3 regions of the Pseudoalteromonas lipolytica genome follow, and region 3 is predicted to be linked to each of the others. Evidence: predicted binding sites of a transcription regulator. Region 3 holds the regulator's gene; each other region holds the start of a gene.

Region 1 (6,328 bases), 1.3 Mb from region 3:
TTGATAGAATCTTTACTTTTTGAACTGAATAAAGAACACGGTACCACGCTTATTTTAGTAACTCATGATGAACAGCTTGCTGAAAAATGCCAACAAATTTTACACATTGAAGCAGGTCAATTAGTAACAGTAAAAGAGAGCGAAGAGGTGCAAGCGAATGTGGGCTAAGTTAGCACTTAAACTGTTTTCACGTGAGTTTAAACGGGGTGAATTAACGGTGATCAGTGCGGCTATTGCTTTGGCTGTGCTCACTGTATTAACACTTTCTATGGTAACAGACCGAATTGGTCAAAGTATTGCGCAAAAAAGTAGTGCCTTTATCGCTGCGGATCGTGTGTTGGCCAGTAATCATCAGTTACCAACAGAGTATTTGCAAAAAGCGCAGGAACAGAGCTTACGCACTGCAAAAATTACGTATTTCGATACCATGCTATTTGCAGGTGACGAAATGCAACTTGGCTCAGTAAAGGCGGTTTCTGATAGTTATCCATTAAAAGGCGAACTTAAAGTAAAAACACGCTTAACTTCAGATGCTATTGTTACTGACGAAGTGCCAAAAATGGGTGAAGTATGGCTTAGTGAGTCAGTGTTTTATGCGCTTAATATTCAGGTTGGTAGTCAAGTTGAGCTGGGCGCTGCAACGTTTACAGCAAGTCGAGTGGTTGCCGAAGAACCCGATGCTCCTTTTAATGTTTTTTCCAGTAGTCAACGCATTTTAATTAATGAACGTGACATAGACGCGACACAGGTGATCCAGCCGGGGAGTCGCGTGTTTTATCGTCAATTGTATGCTGGTGAGCAAAGTGACTTAGACACCTTTTATGCTTGGCTTAAACCCCAAATGAAAGAAAACCAACAGTGGTATGGTGTTAAAGACAGGCAATCACCTATTGCGAACAGCTTAAATAGAGCGGAGAGCTTTTTATTACTGGCAGGTTTGTTAGGTATCATTTTAGCGGCAGTGGCAATTGCGGTATCGGCAAAACGCTACTGTGAAAGGCAATATGACCCAGTCGCAATGATGAAAACTCTTGGCGGCAGTAGGGCAACTATCCGTAAAATTTACTTATTACATTTAAGTTTAGTTTGCACAATGTCGGTCATTTTGGGGTTAGTTATTGGTTATTCTTTACAAATGATAGCCAGTGATTACCTTGCTCAGTCAATGGGCACAGAGCTGCCAAGCGCATCGGCAAAACCTTGGCTTATCGCAGTCAGTACAGGCGTGATTTGTGCCGTTATGTTCTCGATTAAGCCGCTGCTGGATTTATTTGATATTCCCCCATTGCGTGTACTTCGTCGCAACTTGGGTGACCGTTTATTAGTGAGCAAAATTCACCTTGCAATGTCGGCGCTAACGGTGTTTTTGTTAATGTGGTTGTTCAGTAATAACATTAAAATTACGGCCATTTTATTTACCTCAACAGCGTTTTTAATCGTGGTGCTATTTGGTCTATCGAAGCTTATTTTTGGTGGGGGTCGTAAGCTAGGCTTAAGTCCTGGTAATAGCTGGTCTTTAGCGATTGCTTCAATTCAAAAGCGAGCGAACGTAAATGCGGTGCAGCTTATAAGCTTTGCGCTTGCTATTAAATTACTGTTGTTTTTAATCGTACTTAAAAACGACATGATTTCAGATTGGCAGTCACAATTGCCAGCCGATGCGCCAAACTCATTTTTAGTGAATATAACAGAAGCTGAGCTTGAACCTATCACGTCGTTTTTAGCAGAGCGTGACATGCCTACGTCAGATTTTTACCCGATTGTTCGTGGTCGTGTTAATGCCGTTAATGGTGAGCTGGTGGCTCGTGAGGTATCATTAGAAGACAATGAGAAAAAAGATGAAGAAGCACGTTCAGGTATTGGCCGAGAGTTAAATCTTACGTGGCGCGCTGAGCTACCCAAGCAAAATGAGTTAATTGACGGTACATGGTTTACCGAGAGCTCAGTGGCAGAGGCGTCATTAGAAGAGTCAATGTTAGCGCGTTTAGATGTAGAGTTGGGCGATACACTCACCTTTTTAATTGGCGCTCAGTCATTCGATGCCAAAATTACCAGTGTACGTAAAGTAAATTGGAACACCTTAAAACCGAATTTCTTTATTATTTTGAGCCCCGATGTGCTGCAAAGTTTCCCTGCGACGTACATTTCATCGGTGCGTGTAAATAAAGATCAAAAGCGAGAGTTTAGTGAGTTATTACGTCAATACCCAACGGTGAATGCGATTGATGTTGAAAGCTTTATTAAGCAAATACGCTCAACAATAGAGCAAGTATCGTTAGCGATTGGCTTTGTACTCGCGATTGTTGTTGCGTGTGGTGCTTTAGTGCTTATTTCGCAAGTGCAAGCCAGCCTAGGTGAGCGTATGCAAGAAATTGTTATTTTGCGTACGCTAGGCGCTAAAGGGCGATTAATTAAAAACGCGACCTTGTATGAATTTTTATTATTAGGCTTTACGGCCGGTTTAGTCGCGGCTGTTGTCAGTGATGTTGCTTTGTTAATTGTACAAAAACAAATGTTCGAATTAGCAGGTAAGTTGCATCCACATATTTGGTTAATAGGCCCTGCAGCAGGTGGGTTATTTGTTGCGTGTTTAGGGTATTTAATGATAGCGCGCACTATGCGAAAAAATACTCAAGGTTTACTGCGGTCGCTAGGATAAAGACGATGTTTAAAAAATGCTCGCAATTGCGGGCATTTTTTATGAACTGTAATTAGTTACTGGTAATTTATACAGTGCTCTGGCATTATTAAATGCAGATGATGATTTTATAGATGGGTCAGTTAGTTGGCGATTATTTTAGGGATTGATCCTGGTTCACGATTAACAGGTTATGGGGTAATAGCCCACCAAGGTACTAAATTTACTTATTTAGGGAGTGGCTGTATAAAGCTTGCTGATCACGACTTTCCTATACGCTTAAAAATGATTTATCAAGGTGTTAGCCAGTTAATTGAACAGTTTTCGCCGGATAATTTTGCCATTGAAAAAGTGTTCATGGCACATAATCCTGACTCAGCACTCAAACTTGGTCAAGCCCGAGGGGCCGCCATAGTCGGTGCGTCAATGGCAGAGTTGCCCGTATTTGAGTACTCAGCCAGACAAATAAAACAGGCGGTCGTGGGGAATGGTGGTGCCGATAAATCGCAAGTACAGCATATGGTTAAAAATATTCTAAAACTGCCGGGAACCCCGCAAGCCGACGCTGCCGATGCGTTAGCAATTGCCATTTGCCATGCTCACTCAGAACAAAATTTAATTAAACTTGCGGGCAGCGCGAGCAAAACCGTAAGAGGACGATTAAGGAAGTAATATGATAGGTCGATTAAACGGGTTACTTGTTGAAAAGCAGCCACCAGAAATACTTATAGAGGTAAGTGGTGTCGGTTACGAAGTGCAAATGCCAATGACCTGTTTTTATGATTTACCCAATGTGGGTGAACAAGCGGTTATTTATACTCATTTTGTTGTTCGCGAAGACGCACAGTTATTATTTGGTTTTAATAATAAAACTGAACGTGCTTTATTTAGAGAGCTGTTAAAAGCAAATGGGGTAGGCCCTAAACTTGGCCTTGCCATTTTGTCGGGCATGTCGGCGCAGCAGTTTGTTAGTTGTGTTAACAATGAAGATGCGACAACCTTGGTTAAACTGCCTGGGGTGGGCAAAAAGACTGCAGAGCGCTTGGTACTTGAAATGAAAGACAGGCTAAAAAATTGGGGTAATGACTTATTCACACCATTTAGCGATAATGCCATTATTGAGCCTGCAAGTAATGATACGCTAGTAGCGAATAATGCTGCGGATGATGCTGTTTCAGCACTTGAATCTTTAGGCTATAAACTACCGCAAGCGCAAAAAGCGGTTAAAGCTGTAAATAAACCAGGTATGACAACAGAGGTTCTTATTAAAGAAGCTCTAAAGTCAATGTTGTGAGTACACCATGATTGAAGCAGATCGCTTAATTGATGCGAGTGAACAAAGTAATGAAGACAGTGTCGATCGTGCAATACGTCCAAAACTATTAAACGACTACACAGGCCAGCCGCATGTTAAGCAACAAATGGAAATTTTTATTGAAGCCGCTCGTCATCGTGGTGAAGCGTTAGACCATTTACTCATTTTTGGTCCGCCGGGTTTGGGTAAAACAACACTGGCTAATATTGTAGCGAATGAGCTTAATGTAAACATTAAAACGACTTCAGGGCCGGTTCTTGAAAAAGCGGGCGACTTAGCCGCGCTATTAACTAACCTTGAAGAAGGCGATGTACTGTTTATTGATGAAATTCACCGCTTAAGTCCACAAGTAGAAGAAATACTTTACCCCGCAATGGAAGATTATCAACTCGATATTATGATTGGTGAAGGTCCTGCGGCACGATCAATTAAGCTCGATTTACCGCCTTTCACATTAATAGGGGCTACAACGCGTGCTGGCTCGTTAACATCGCCATTACGAGATCGTTTTGGCATTGTGCAACGCTTAGAGTTTTATTCGGTTGAAGATTTATCAAAAATTGTTGCCCGCTCTGCTCGATATTTAGATTTAATCATGTGTGACGAAGGCGCCGTTGAAATTGCTAAACGCTCACGCGGTACACCACGAATAGCAAACAGACTTTTGCGCCGAGTACGAGATTACACGCAAGTTAAATCAGACGGTAAAGTAAATGCCGAAGTCGCTGAACAAGCACTTGATATGATCGATGTTGATAAAAGCGGTTTTGATTACATGGACCGAAAATACCTTCTTGCCATCATTGAAAAGTTTATGGGTGGCCCTGTTGGTCTCGATAACTTAGCGGCTGCCATTGGCGAAGAAAAAGAGACTATTGAAGATGTCATTGAGCCATTTTTAATTCAACAAGGATTTATTCAACGCACGCCCAGAGGGCGACTCGTTTCTGATATTGCCTACCTTCATTTTGGTCTTACCCCAGATAAATAACAAAACCCCGCTTAGCGGGGTTTTTAGTTTTTAGATATTAGAAAGTAGATACTAGAAAGTAGATATTAGAAGGTAGATATTAGAAGGTGGATCGAGCGGGGGTTACTGTAGCGATTAAATATAAAAAGCTTGCCTTAGGTTAATGTGGATTTATTTTGCACAAACCACAAACCACAAACCACAAACCACAAACCACAAACCACAAACCACAAACCACAAACCACAAACCACAAACCACAAACCACAAACCACAAACCACAAACCACAAACCACAAACCACAAACCACAAACCACAAACCACAAACCACAAACCACGATTGATGGTCTCATTTTAACATCTGTAATTCACATGCTGTTAAGTTATCTGTAGGTATTCTCATTGACGTTTGTGCAGGCAAAAAAAAGCCCGCATAAGCATGCGGGCAAACAACAAGTTGAAGGAAGTAATCCAGGGAACTACGGTTTTCTTAAAGAGGTTTTATCCTGTTTAAGTCAACCAAGTGCAATACGAAACTTCATATTGCAAAAAACGGAGCTTAATGAAAAAACTTTCAAAGGTTGCAGCTCGGTATGGGGAAATGATACGCAATGGTGGATTTTTCTTCAAACTAGAAAAATTTAATTTTCAGATAAAAAAAACTAATGTGAGTGATTTGTTGGTTTGTTTTCTTTTTGTTCACTTATTGAGTGTTTTTACTTTAAGTTTATGAATAAAATGATTTTTATAATATCAACAAACATTGTTCAGGATTAGTTTAAGTATTCTGTAGTAGATTTGCAAAACATGTTTTGGGTGTTTATGCGTAAAATATGAATAAACGCCGTGTTTTATGAGGTTTTGCTATATTTTTAGTTGCCTAATGGTGGTACTCATTTTTGCAGTGAAAACATAGCAAAAATAAGTTTTTAAAGGATTGTGAGCAAAAAATAGCTAAGCTGAGTGCTTTTCACCGTTATTTGCCGCTATTTCACAGCAAGAGCGTTGTCAGTTCATTATTGACTAGATACACTAGATGTAACTTTTGGCCAAGTTTGTGGTCAATAAATGCAAGTGTAAAAAATATAACAAATTATATAGAAATCTATTTTAGGAGTTTAACGTGGGATCAGGGCTTAACTTTTTAGATCTTATTCTAGAAGCCAGTGTACTTGTCCAATTAGTGATGTTGGCATTAGTGGGTATGTCGGTCATGTCATGGGCAATTATTTTTCAACGTAAAAAAGCGATTTCTGATGCATTAAATGGCGCAAAGCGTTTTGAGCAAAAGTTCTGGTCAGGTGTTGATCTTAGTAAATTATATAATGAAGTGTCTGCCCGCCCAGGCGGAGCTTCGGGCGTTGAAGCTCTTTTTGTTGCCGGTTTTAAAGAATTTGCACGCCACAA
Region 2 (6,328 bases), 1.6 Mb from region 3:
GTGGCTTGTCAGATATTCGCCTACGTAATTGTCTCAGTCCTGAGCCGCTTGCTATCCGCGATGATAAAAATCATGTGCCGTTAGAAGTCATCGATAACTGTGAGCCAGCAGTCAGAAAACGCTATTACGATAAAAACGCACCCACAGAGCGTATGCAAATGGATGCAGCTGCGTTTTATGACAGCTTAACGGACGAGGCGATTCATCAGCCTTTGCAATTGGCAACTGCTTAATTAATTGAAATTGTCATACTCGCCTTGTACGCTACACTTACAAAGGTAGGTAAATTGGTGCAAATCAGTAAAAAGTACAGCTAATTTTTTATGTGCTTGTTATAATGCGCCCAAATGGCTTTATGCCATTATCATTGAACCAAGTTATTAGGACTATAATGAAGAAAACATTCACGCTTAACCATGAGAAAATTAAATACCCTCGCATGGTTGATGCAGCTAAGCACGAAGTGAAGAAGTATTTAAAACGTGAGCGTAATAAAACTCTCCCAGAAGATGCCGATTACTGGGCATTTGATTGTAAATTTGGAGAGTCAGCTGACGACGCGAAAGTCGTTCATGTGGCGGAAATTAATAAATGCATTAGCGATATTGAAGCAAAAGGGCTTACATCGTTTTATGTCGAGATTCTAGCGCGTCCAGCACAACGCCAGTTACAAGAATTTGACGAAGAATAGTCGTTATAATTCATAGAATTTAAGAATGGGCCTTGAGGCCCATTTTTATTGTCTGAAATACAATGACATTATTTTGTGTTGATTTATATCACATGCCCACCACGCAACGGCTTTCCCTACAATGGCTAGTCAAGGTTTAGATTGGCTATATAAACAGTGAATAGCCGTGATTTAAATTGCGTGACACTTTTTATATTTTTTGCCGCTACCGCAAGGGCATTCATCATTACGGCCAGTTTTAATATCAGCAACGGGCGTTATTTCACCATCAAGGTAACGCCATAGTCCATCTTCTTTAATAAAACGCGATTTCTCGTGTAACTCACAATACAAGTTTTGGTAAAAGTAATTTGCTTTAAATTCTACAAAACCTTCTTGCTCGTTATATTCAGTATCTAAAACGCTTAGCTTGGTAAAACGACAGCTATTAGCAAAATCTTTGATTTCGCTAACAGGGTTAGCGGTTTGTTGGCTTTGTGCGTATGTTGTAAAGACATATTTTGCATCTTTTAAGGCATAAGCACTAAAGCGAGAACGCATAAGTTGTTCCGGCGTTTGTGCTTGGCTATCGCCTGTGTGCAAAGGTTGGCAGCAAAGCGAGTAATCTTGTTTGCTGCCACAAGGACAAAGGGAGTGTGTGAGTGATGTCATAACAACTTACCTAAAACAATAAATTGCTATTTTAGCAAGCCTATTGTGGCTGCGGTACTAAATTGTTTAATGGGTTGCTTTTGGTGAAGCAGTAAAACTTTGCAGATGCATGTTCTAAATTAAGAGTCATAGAATCTAGTTGATTGTTGCTGACAATATCTGTCCAGGTGATCACTGCGGCAAAGTTACCGTTGTGCAGCGCCGAACTTAACACATATTCAAGATTCACAAGGTGCTTTTGTCTGATCACTAACAGTTTACTGGTGTCGATTGAACATGAATCGAGTAATGCTTTACTTGGCACATGATCAGGTGCAATTAACAATGTCCACGCACTTTGACTGTTATAGTGATGTAATACCTTTAATAGCTCAAATGTTGCTGAAATTTCGTCTTCAATTTGAATTAAATTAACCGACGCTTTGTCGTTATCTTGTTGATAGCTTTTAACGGTTCTTAAGGTAATTGGCTGTAACATAACTTTCACTCACTGGTTGTTTATACAGTATGTGTATACAGTAGTTTATACAGTATTTTTGCGCAAGTGTTTTTTGCTATTTTTTTAACCAATTATTCAGCTTTTAATAATTTTAAAAATTAAATCTTTAAAAACAATTAGTTATTTTGTTTCTTTGCAGTGTGATATTTTGTGAAAAATGGATGAAATAATATATACAGTGTTTTATATCGAAGTTTATACAGTAGTTTGTATGCAGGATATTTGAGGTTTATACAGGTGTTTTGATAAAGAAGCCGGTGTACACCGGCTTCTAAAATTTAGTTTTTCAAGTACGTATTTAAAAACTCAAGGTACGCGTTTGATGCTTTGATACGGTTTTCTTTTTTAGTAAAACCATGACCTTCGTCATCGAACAACACGTATTCTACGGGGACACCATTCGCTTTTACTGCGGCAACAAGCTCATCACTCTCAACTTGCAATACACGAGGGTCGTTTGCACCTTGAATAACCATCAGTGGTTTCGTAATGTTTTTAGCATGGAAGAGGGGAGATATCGCTCGATGGCGTTCGCCATCAGTTGCAGGGTCACCCATTTCATCGTACAGTGCCTTTTTAAAGCTTTCCCACCAAGGTGGTATAGAGTTTAATGTTCTTACCCAGTTAGTTACGCCAAAAATATTAATACCTACTTTAAATTCTTCAGGTTCGAAAACCAGCGCCGCTGCCGTCATAAAGCCACCGTAACTGCCACCCATAATGCCAATTTTATCAGCATCAACCCAGTCTAAGCTCTGTAAGTGCTTTTTCCCGTAGACAATATCTTGCAAATCGTCTGTGCCATGCTTTTTATCATCTAAATGGAAAAAAGTTTTACCATAGCCAGAGCTACCGCGATTGTTTACAGCAAATATAGCATAGCCATGATTAACTAAATGTTGCTGCATTGCGCTGTAACCTGTGCGGCTCTGGCCGCCCGGACCCCCATGCACCCACACTAGAGCAGGCACTTTATTGTTACTATTAGCCTGTTTGGGCTTATATAAAACGCCAGGGATTTCTAAACCGTCAAAGCTTTTAAAACGCACAATCGTGCTTTCAACAAGATCATTTTGATCAATTGCATCGCTTAAAGTATGGGTCAGTTTTTTTGCTTTCGTTTCGCCTAATTGCCAAACAAATAAGTTACTTGGCGAGGTATCTGAATTTAGGTAAAACGCCATGCTCTTTTCATCAGCTGAAAAGCTTACACCACGTAAATTGCCCGGGGGCAAGGCAGGCATATCGATTTGTTTATTGGTTTTTGTGTCAATGATTGTCACTTTAGTACTGGCATCAGCATTAACCCCACTTACTTGGTAACGCCCTGATTTTGAGAAGTAAATAAAGCTGACATCCCAGTCATCTTTTAGGGCGGGGCTGTGCTCACCTGTCGTTAAGTCATAGCGCCAAACCTGTGAAAATTCACCTTTTGCATCGGTCGAGTAATACAGAGACTTGCTGTCTTTTGAGAATGTTTCAGGGCCATATTGCGCTTCATTATCATGACGAGTGATTAGCTCAGGTTTGAGCATTTTTTTCATTGTATCGAGAATGAACACATCACTGTCTTTATTAGAGTTATTTTTTGATAAAGCAATAAAGCGGCCATCAGGGCTAATCGCCCCGACATCTAGACCGAGAGTATTTTGATAAACAGGTGTTATTTCATAGCGTGAACTGTCTACGCGATATAAATCCATAAACTTAGGATCGCGTTGATTACTCGTTATAAAAAAGTGTTTTCCATCGTCTGTAAAGCCCGCAAAGCTGGCACGAGTTTCATCGCCAGGAGTCAGGTCTTTGACAGTGCCGTCTGTCTCACGTACATAAATATGATAGCGCTCGTTCCCGCCTGAGTCCTTGGTAAATAATACGCGCTCATCATTTGGAAAATAGCGAACAGCATAGGTGCTGTCTTCAAAGTTTGTTAAACGTGTTTTGTTCGCTGTTTTAATATCAATTTCGTAGAGGCTATAGATGCCGCTTTCATCACTGCTAACAAGGATTTTGTCACCTTTAGGTGAAAAGCTGCTGCCCATAATTGAAGTGGTATCAAAAAATGTTTCAGCGTCATACTGTTTAATAGTGTGTTCTTGTTGCTGACTAATTTCGCTGGTGGTCGTTTGGTTTGATTGTGAACATCCTGCTAATGCAAGGCTTAATGCACACGCAATGGCTGCTAGTTGAAAACTCGGTTTCATTTTAATTATTCCTTATTATTTTTCCGTTATTGAGTCTTACTTGTTCAATATATAAACGCAAGTTTTGCAGCTAAATAATTGTTACAAAGCATGTAACTTTTTAGGGACATTGCTGTGTTACAATTTAAATTTCGCAAAGGAATGGCAATGATAGAAATAAAAAATCTCAATAAGCGTTTTGCTACAGCAACCGTGTTCGAAAATTATAATAAGCAATTTAACAGTAAGAAAATGTGCTTACAGGCGAGCAATGGGAGTGGCAAAACCACGTTACTGATGATAATTGCTGGCCTTGAAAAACCACAGTCGGGGCAAATAATGTATGCTAATAAACAGCATAGTTCACCACAAAAGTATGTGGCTATTGCCAGCGATCGCATTTGTTTACCTGATTTTTTAACGGCTCAGCAAATTATTCAACTGACCTGTAAAGCCTTAAATGTGCCTGCGCCAATTGACCTTATTAACGGATTTAAGTTCAGCGAACACTTACACACCCGTTTTAGTGCATTATCGACAGGCAATCAAAAAAAATGCCAGCTTATAATCACGTTTATGAAGCGGGCGCCTTATTTGCTTTTAGATGAGCCGAGTGCAGCACTTGACCAAGCAAGTATCCATTATTTACTAAATTTGCTTGATAACTATTTAAGTGATAAACCCGATGGGCAAATCATTTTAACCAGCCACGAGCCAGATGTGTTTTTACACCAAGGCTTTGAGTGTACGCCATTATGATAGAGAGCTTGTCACGTTATAATGCATTAATGAGCTACCGCTATTTAGCATATACAACTGCACTTAAGAACTTACTGGCGCAGCTTAAAAACTTTGGTTTGTTGTTTGCGTTAGTGCTTGGGCCTGCGGTTTTAGGCATCGCGCTGTTGTTATTTTTGGGGCTGGGTAAAATTGTAGACAGCCATGAACATGCCCGTTTTAGCGCCCAGTTAGCTTTGCTCTATCTGGCACTGCAAGCCGTTATGTTATGGGCTGTTGCTCCTGCTATAACAAACTCAGAAAATAGAGCCTTTCAAGCACATATCTTTAAGCCTGCTTGGCTAATTTTAATCGACTGTAAGCTTTTACTACTCAGTAATGTGTGGTTAATGGCAAGCTTATTGATAGCCGTTGACCTTCGTCTTCAGCAATGGTTGCAGGTTCCTCATTTTATTCTATTTATGCTGTTGCAGTGGCTGTGCGGTTTAATGGTAATTTATAGACCTTATTCGCTATTTTATGGTTTTTTAGCGTGTAGTATTCTGGTTCTTTTACCGTTTAGTTTAGATTCCTTACACTACCATAGCGGCTTTTTAATTGGTTTTATGGGGAGTTTATTTTTTCCTAACATGAACCTCAGTCACAAACGTGTGGTTAGTTCACTCACTTCATTTTGGATTAGTTACTTTTTGGAGCACAGCTGGAGTGTAATTTGGCGAAGTGCTTTGTTTACTGCAAGCCTATTAGCCGCAGTGCAACTAGTTGAAATTCGTAGCGACTTTAATCATGCGATACAGGTTATGGTGTTGGCAAACTGTGTATTACTAGGTAGTTCATTACAGTTTGATTGCTTTGCAGTGCTTCAAAAATACCGAGTGTTTTTTCAAACAAATGGTCAGTACAGACGGTTTTATTTAAGTCATTTTATACCCAGTTTACTGTTTTATAGTGCAGCGACATTGGCGGCAATGCTTTTGTTAAATGTTTTACAATGGCCGCTGGTCGCTTTGGCTGCTGTGTGGTGCTTTTTACAGCAGCTTTTAGCGCAAAAAAAACCAGCGCATTATGCGCTGGTTTGGTGTGTTATAACAATTGGAATAGCGTTAATTGCTTAAGCTGCATCAGCTTTGCTGTTATTTCCGCTACGTGCAGCTTTACCTGCAACGAGGTCAGCTGGGTCAAAATCGTCTACGTTAATTACATCGAGACGAGCTTTTTCAACAGCAGCTAGTTTATCAGCTTCGGCTTGGCTTAAAATGCCTGCTTCAAGGCCCATTTGCGCCACTTTATCAAGTTGGAAGAAAGGCAGTTTTACGCCTTTTTCGCGGCATACTTTATCAAATAATGGTTCAACTTCTAGTACGTCTTTAAGCGTTTGCTCTTGACGGCCCACTAAGTTAAGTGGCTCATTTTTAAGGTATACATAACTTGCTAAACGGTTACGTGTTTCGCTAGGTACTTGTAATAAGTGTGCGAGTTTGTGCTCAAGCTTATCTGTTGGCTTGCGTACCGGGCGACCAAATGGGAATAACATGATTTTAAGCATCGCACGAAGCGCAGCAGATG
Region 3 (6,328 bases):
TTGTATATAACCAACGCTTGAAACCTTTCGCTGGATGATGGTGGTCGTGATGCGCATGCTCAGTGGCTTGCTCATTAATAACGTTACTCATTAGTTCGCCTCCGCTGCTGCATCAATTGCTGCTTGAATCTGACTCGGTTGAATGACATCACCGGTATTGTTACCCCACGCATTGCGTTTATAAGTGATGACTGCTGCAAGTTGTTTTATTGAAAGCTGTTTATCAAACGCTTGCATCGCTGTACCTGGCTTACCATGTAAAACAATATCAATATGATCGTTCACATCGCCCAACACGATTGGGCTGCCTTTTAAGGCTGGAAATACACCCGGCAATCCCATGCCAGTGGGCTGATGGCAGGCTGCGCAGCTGGCCATATAGACTTGCTCGCCTAAAACAACTAATTCATCTTTCGAAAGAGTTTGATCAAGTAATGCGGCATCTGCAGCAGCGGCTTGTTCTTTCGCTTGTTTTGCGTCTGCAAGCCAAGTCGCAAACTCATCTTCTGGCAATGCCTCAACAACCACCGGCATAAAACCATGGTCTTTGCCACATAACTCTGCGCATTGGCCGCGGTACATACCGGGCTCGTTAATGCGTGTCCATGCTTCATTAATAAAGCCGGGATTGGCATCTTTTTTCACGGCAAAATCAGGAACCCACCAAGAATGTATTACATCATCAGAGGTCATTAAAAAACGTACTTTTTTGTTGATTGGTAACACCAGAGGTTTGTCGACTTCGAGTAGGTAGTGCTCTGTTTTTTCGGCTTGATTATCTATTTGATCTTTCGGTGTCGCTAAAATCGAATAGAAAGCAATATCTTCTCCCATGTATTCATAGTGCCACTTCCACTGCGACCCTGTTACTTTGATTGTAATATCTGCTTTTGAAGCATCTTCCATGGCAATAAGCGTTTTGGTGGCAGGGATCGCCATAGCGATTAAGATCACAAATGGAATTGCAGTCCAAAGTATCTCAACCTTCGTGCTTTCATGGAATTGGGCAGGCTTTGCCCCTTTAGACTTACGATGATGTATCAAAGCCCAAAACATCACCGCAAATACGATGATGCCAATCACACAACAAATAATAAATATCGTCATATGTAATTCATAAACATTATTACTTATATCAGTGACACCTTTACGCATATTGAATTGGCTATTTGCCAAAGCAAGTTGCGGAAGTGCTACCAATATAAGCCACAAGGTGTAACGCAGTTTACCCATGTGACAGCTCCTTTTAATGCTATTGCAAGACGCAAAGCGAAAAGGCGTTACAGCTGGTGCCCATTCGTTTTTTTTATTGTTTAAATACCCAAACCAATCGATGGTTGATGTGTCATCTGCAAACAGCTTGGGTCTGTGTATCATCACGACGCAGTGAACGACACACTCATTGTTTAACCCCCTTACACATTTGTTGTGTGTCTTTTTCGTAAATAGGTGTTAATACAATGTACTTAACCAATTAGTTAAAAAATGAGCAATAAGCAAGTTTTCGTGGTAATAAATGTTTATTTTGGTGCAAAAATAACAACTATAATCAGCGCGTTAATTAATACTTAAGGCAAGTATAAAAACTTAAAAAGAAAGGAAAACTGCGCCGTATAAGGCTTTATGTAGAAAGTAAGGGTTAACAAATCTTAGGTAAACGGTCAAAAACAAACAACGCACCAAATTGAATCAATTTGGTGCGTTGTTTCAAAAAAGTTTAGCAAAGCAGATAAAGGAATTACTCTGCTTGTAACGATTAACGCGTAATATAAAAAGCTACATCCAATCAGCGTTGCGAATAACCCCAACCGCTAAGCCTTCAATATTAAATGACTCATGCTCTAAGTCCACTTCAATCGGGGCAAACTCTTCATTTTCAGCATGCAAAAATACTTTACGTCCTGCTTTTTCTAAACGTTTTACAGTCACATCGTCATCGACACGTGCCACAACAACTTGGCCATTTTCTGCAACTTGCGTTTTGTGTACTGCCAGTAAGTCACCATCCATGATACCAATGTCTTTCATACTCATGCCGTTAACTCGCAATAAGAAGTCTGCAGCGGGTTTAAACAATGCAGGGTCAACCTGACAATGGCTTTCTACATGCTCTTGCGCCAAAATAGGTTCACCCGCGGCAACACGCCCAATCAGTGGTAAGCCAAGCTGTTCTGGCTCGTCTTCTTCGACTAATTGAATGCCTCGGCTTGCTCCAGGCTTCATTTTAATCATGCCTTTTTTTGCCAGTGCTTTTAGATGCTCTTCAGCGGCATTGGCACTTTTAAATCCCAATGTTTGCGCTATTTCAGCACGCGTAGGTGGCATACCAGTGTCTTTAATAAATACTTTAATAAGTTCTAAAATTTGCGATTGGCGTTTTGTTAATGGGCGCATACAACTGGTTTTCCATACAGTACATTTAACTGTGAGTATATACAGTTATCTGAAAATCGCAAATTTAAATTCCCCTTCCTCTCATGATAAAAAACAAGCATTGAACGGTGGGGATAGATACCATATTGTATACCGATATTTCACTTAAGAAGTTAGTTTGCGAAGGAAACACAATGAGCATTTGGTATCAACCATTCACCCTCGAATTATGTAAAGAACTCGAACAGGGTATTACTGGGCAAGGCACATTAATGAAAACAATGGGCATTGAAATAACCGAAATCGGCGACGATTATTTAGTGGCCACTATGCCCGCTATTCCAGAGCATCATAACCCTATGGGGATGGTCCATGGTGGTGCTAATGTTGTTTTAGCAGAGACTGTAGCAAGTTATGCAGCCAATTTTGTGGTCGACTTCACCGCATATTATGCTGTTGGCCAAGAAATAAATGCCAATCACATTAAAGCCTCTCGAAAAGGCCTCTTAACAGCCACGGCAAAGCCACTGCACTTAGGTAAGCGAACATCTGTATGGGAAATTAAAATAACGAATGCGGCAGGTGAACTATGCTGCGTATCACGAATGACCGCAGCGGTAGTCAAGCGTTAGTGATTAACGCTCAACAGGATAAATAGTAATTTCGAGCCCTGCGCCAATCGCTGAAATACGTAATAAGGTGTCTGCGTGCAGGGCTTGATTAAAACATTTAGGTGAGTCACCCGACTCAAACCCAATATCGAAAGTACGCTTTGAGCAAGACAACCATTGCTTTAATGCATTGCGTGAGCACGACTCTATAAGTTCACATAATTGGTTGATAGCTTTATCTGGTGTGCTGATATCAGCCGCGGCTTCAATACGTGCTAATTGACGGTATTCATCTTGGTCGTAATGTAAAACCATGGCGTTTTTCTTTAAATCAGCTACCAGCGCACTCATATCGTGTTTTGATTCAAGTTCCAGATCTACATTTAAAAATTGAATTTCCGACATACTCTCGTTTTTACCCTCTATTGATATCTCTGAAACTTTAACTCAGTTTTGTACATAAACCAAATTTAGAATACAGTAAATGCTGCAAGAGCGTTGAGTCGCTCTGTCTATACCGCTGCCCAATAAAAAAATAATAAGAGGTAATCAATGAATAAGCGCGTATTTAAATATGCCCGTAAAGGGCATAAGTGGCTGGGTTACTTACTCGCCATACAACTCTTTTTTTGGTTATTAGGGGGCTTAGTAATGAGCTCAATACCCCTTCAAAAAGTACATGGTAAACATTTAGCCAATCGTAGCTTAGATAATCCATTTACCTTGCATGATTACCCCGCTTCTCTTGACCAAATAACCAAACAATTTCAGCAAATTGATAGCATTCAATACCGTCATTTTTTAACCACTCCCATCATCGAAGTGACGACTAATAAAGGCGTGTTTAACTTTGACGGTCAATCAGGTCGTGCTATGAGCACACCAACTAAAACTGAAATTATTGCCAATGCAAATGCACACTTACTCATCAAGGCGGATGTCGCGGGTGCGCAGTTACTAGAAAAAGGAGCGAGAGAAGTCGGTCACCGCTCCAATGTGTGGCAAGTGAGCTATAACGATTGGTTAAATACAACCGTTTATTTAGAAGGCGACTCCGGTAAAGTCATTAGTGTTCGTAGCACCTTGTGGCGCATTTTTGACTTTTTCTGGATGCTGCATATCATGGATTATGATGAACGAGAAAATTTCAACAACCCATTACTAATTAGCTTTGCCGCAAGTAGCGTATTATTTTGTATTACGGGCATTATTTTATTACTACAAAATGTCCGTATCAGACGCCGTAAACCGATTACACGTGCTGATCAATCAAAATAGGGTTACCATCAGGGTCGGTGACAATAAAACTGGCATCACCGACCTTTTGTACCGCCAGCCCCTGTTGTTTAAAGTGCGCCTCTAGTTCATCATAAGCACTAAACTCACTTAAAGGTCTCGCACTTTGGTCCCAGCCAGGGTTAAAAGTCAGCATGGTTTTATCAAACATCCCCTGAAACAAACCTATTAAATGTTCACCGTTTTTCATAATCAACCAATTATGCTCTATCTCACCCGCAAACTGAGTAAACCCCAACTTCTCGTAAAATAGCTTTGAAGCATGGATATCTTGTACATTTAAACTCACAGAAAACGCACCTAACCGCATTGTTCAACTCCCATAGACTGTATTTATTAATGACTATAGTTTACTTTTGGCGCGTGCTCTTTTTCTTTTCAGCTCTGCGTTTTACAATAGTGTTTCCAGTAGTTCACTTATGTGATGGATATGCGTTTACTTTTATCAGCAACTTTATGCCTGTTGTTATGCTTTACGGCGTCTGCGGAACAGTTTTCAAACTTTTCTAGCGCCAAAAAATACCTTATTAAAACCTTACCCGAAAACGCTAAAAGCTTATATTGCGGGTGTGATATTAAACGCCAAGGAAAAAAACTGGTGCCCGACCCGAGCGTCTGCGGGTACATACCACGTAACGAAATCACTCGCTCTGGTAAAGAAAATGCACGCGCGAAACGAATTGAATGGGAACATATAGTCCCTGCGTGGGAGTTTGGGCACCAATTACAATGTTGGCAAAATGGCGGGCGTAAAAACTGCCGAAAAGTCAGTGAAAAGTTTCGTAAAATGGAGGCTGACATCCATAATCTAGCCCCTGCAATTGGTGAAATAAATGCCGACCGCTCAAATTTTCGCTATGGAATGGTTGCAACGAGTAGCGCCAACTACGGCGCATGCCCTGTGAAAATAGATTTTAAACAGCGCGTATTCGAACCTCCACTTTATGCAAGAAAACGTATAGCAGACACCTATTTTTATATGCAAAAAACCTATGACTTAAAAATATCAGATAAGCAACGCACCTTGTTTGAGTCATGGCAAAAACTCGAGATAGCCGAAATAAGCAATAGAAAAGCACTGTAAAATTTGTACACCTGTTTACAAAACTACAACCTTACTCTATTGCCTTACCTCTTTCTTGTTGATACTTTTTAAACAATTATTTACAGGAAAGTAGACAAATGTTTAAAAATAACAAACTCGCAGTAGCAATCTTTTTTGCAGTGTCAGGCCTCTCTTTATCTGGCTGTGGTGGCGGAGGTTCATCAACGCCAACCAACCCAGATACAAGCACGCCTACACCACCCCCAACAAATTCTGGACCAACATGGACTGCGGGTACTTTTGCCTCATCGAGTGAATTTAAAGACCAATGTGCAATACCACGCACGGGCACTGATCCTTACAACAATAACCAACCATACCCAGATAAAGCAGGCTCTGAATTTACAGAGAAAATGTGGTTACGCTCTTGGAGCAATGAAACTTACCTTTGGTACGATGAAATTGAAGATAATAACCCAGATAACTTTAATTCAGTGGCCGCTTATTTTGCACAGTTAAAAACGTTCCAAAAAACAGACTCAGGTGCTAACAAAGATAACTTCCACTTTAGCGAACCGACCGAAGATTACTTTAAAGAAGCGCAATCAGGTGTCGTATCTGGCTACGGAATTAACTGGGCATTTATTAAGAATACTCCTCCGCGTGAGTTGCGCGTTGCTTATCTAGAAGATGATTCGCCAGCCGCTAAAGCAGGTTTACAGCGCGGCGATACTATTCTATCGGTTGACAATGTAAGCATTGATAGCAATACCGCAGCAGGCGTCGATACATTAAACGAAGTACTTTTTAGTCCAACAGCTGGCGAATCTCACAACTTTAAGTTGCGCAGCAATGATGGCACTGAAAAGTCGATTAATATCGTCGCCGGAAATATCACCCAAACGCCGGTGCAAAACGTTGGCACCATCACTACCGAAAACGGTTTCAAAGTTGGCTACATGCAATTTAATAGCCATATTAGTATTGCTCAGCAAGGACTTAT

The links. Region 3 encodes LexA, which represses DNA repair genes until DNA is damaged. Its sites were predicted from a motif close to TACTGTATNNNNATACAGTA; they were not measured.
Region 1: a site for LexA is predicted at 2,717-2,736, ahead of ruvC (crossover junction endodeoxyribonuclease RuvC). Genes of this name have one in related genera too.
Region 2: a site for LexA is predicted at 1,844-1,863, ahead of D0907_RS06470 (SulA-like leucine-rich domain-containing protein). Genes of this name have one in related genera too.

The regions. Positions count from the first base shown of each region.
Region 1 is NZ_CP032090.1:2,127,552-2,133,879, reverse strand. It holds gene D0907_RS09705 (ABC transporter ATP-binding protein) at 1-168, shown strand, start outside; gene D0907_RS09700 (ABC transporter permease) at 158-2,659, shown strand; gene ruvC (crossover junction endodeoxyribonuclease RuvC) at 2,786-3,310, shown strand; gene ruvA (Holliday junction branch migration protein RuvA) at 3,312-3,932, shown strand; gene ruvB (Holliday junction branch migration DNA helicase RuvB) at 3,940-4,944, shown strand; gene D0907_RS09675 (hypothetical protein) at 5,324-5,566, shown strand; gene tolQ (protein TolQ) at 6,045-6,328, shown strand, end outside.
Region 2 is NZ_CP032090.1:1,420,413-1,426,740, forward strand. It holds gene D0907_RS06455 (VC2046/SO_2500 family protein) at 1-233, shown strand, start outside; gene D0907_RS06460 (DUF6172 family protein) at 392-691, shown strand; gene D0907_RS06465 (YchJ family protein) at 863-1,342, opposite strand; gene D0907_RS06470 (SulA-like leucine-rich domain-containing protein) at 1,383-1,820, opposite strand; gene D0907_RS06475 (S9 family peptidase) at 2,120-4,045, opposite strand; gene D0907_RS06480 (ATP-binding cassette domain-containing protein) at 4,193-4,783, shown strand; gene D0907_RS06485 (DUF6136 family protein) at 4,792-5,877, shown strand; gene fadE (acyl-CoA dehydrogenase FadE) at 5,874-6,328, opposite strand, start outside.
Region 3 is NZ_CP032090.1:3,470,265-3,476,592, forward strand. It holds gene ctaD (cytochrome c oxidase subunit I) at 1-91, opposite strand, end outside; gene coxB (cytochrome c oxidase subunit II) at 91-1,233, opposite strand; gene lexA (transcriptional repressor LexA) at 1,777-2,394, opposite strand; gene D0907_RS15590 (PaaI family thioesterase) at 2,568-3,005, shown strand; gene D0907_RS15595 (hypothetical protein) at 3,009-3,389, opposite strand; gene D0907_RS15600 (hypothetical protein) at 3,537-4,262, shown strand; gene D0907_RS15605 (VOC family protein) at 4,237-4,590, opposite strand; gene D0907_RS15610 (endonuclease) at 4,705-5,364, shown strand; gene D0907_RS15615 (S41 family peptidase) at 5,463-6,328, shown strand, end outside.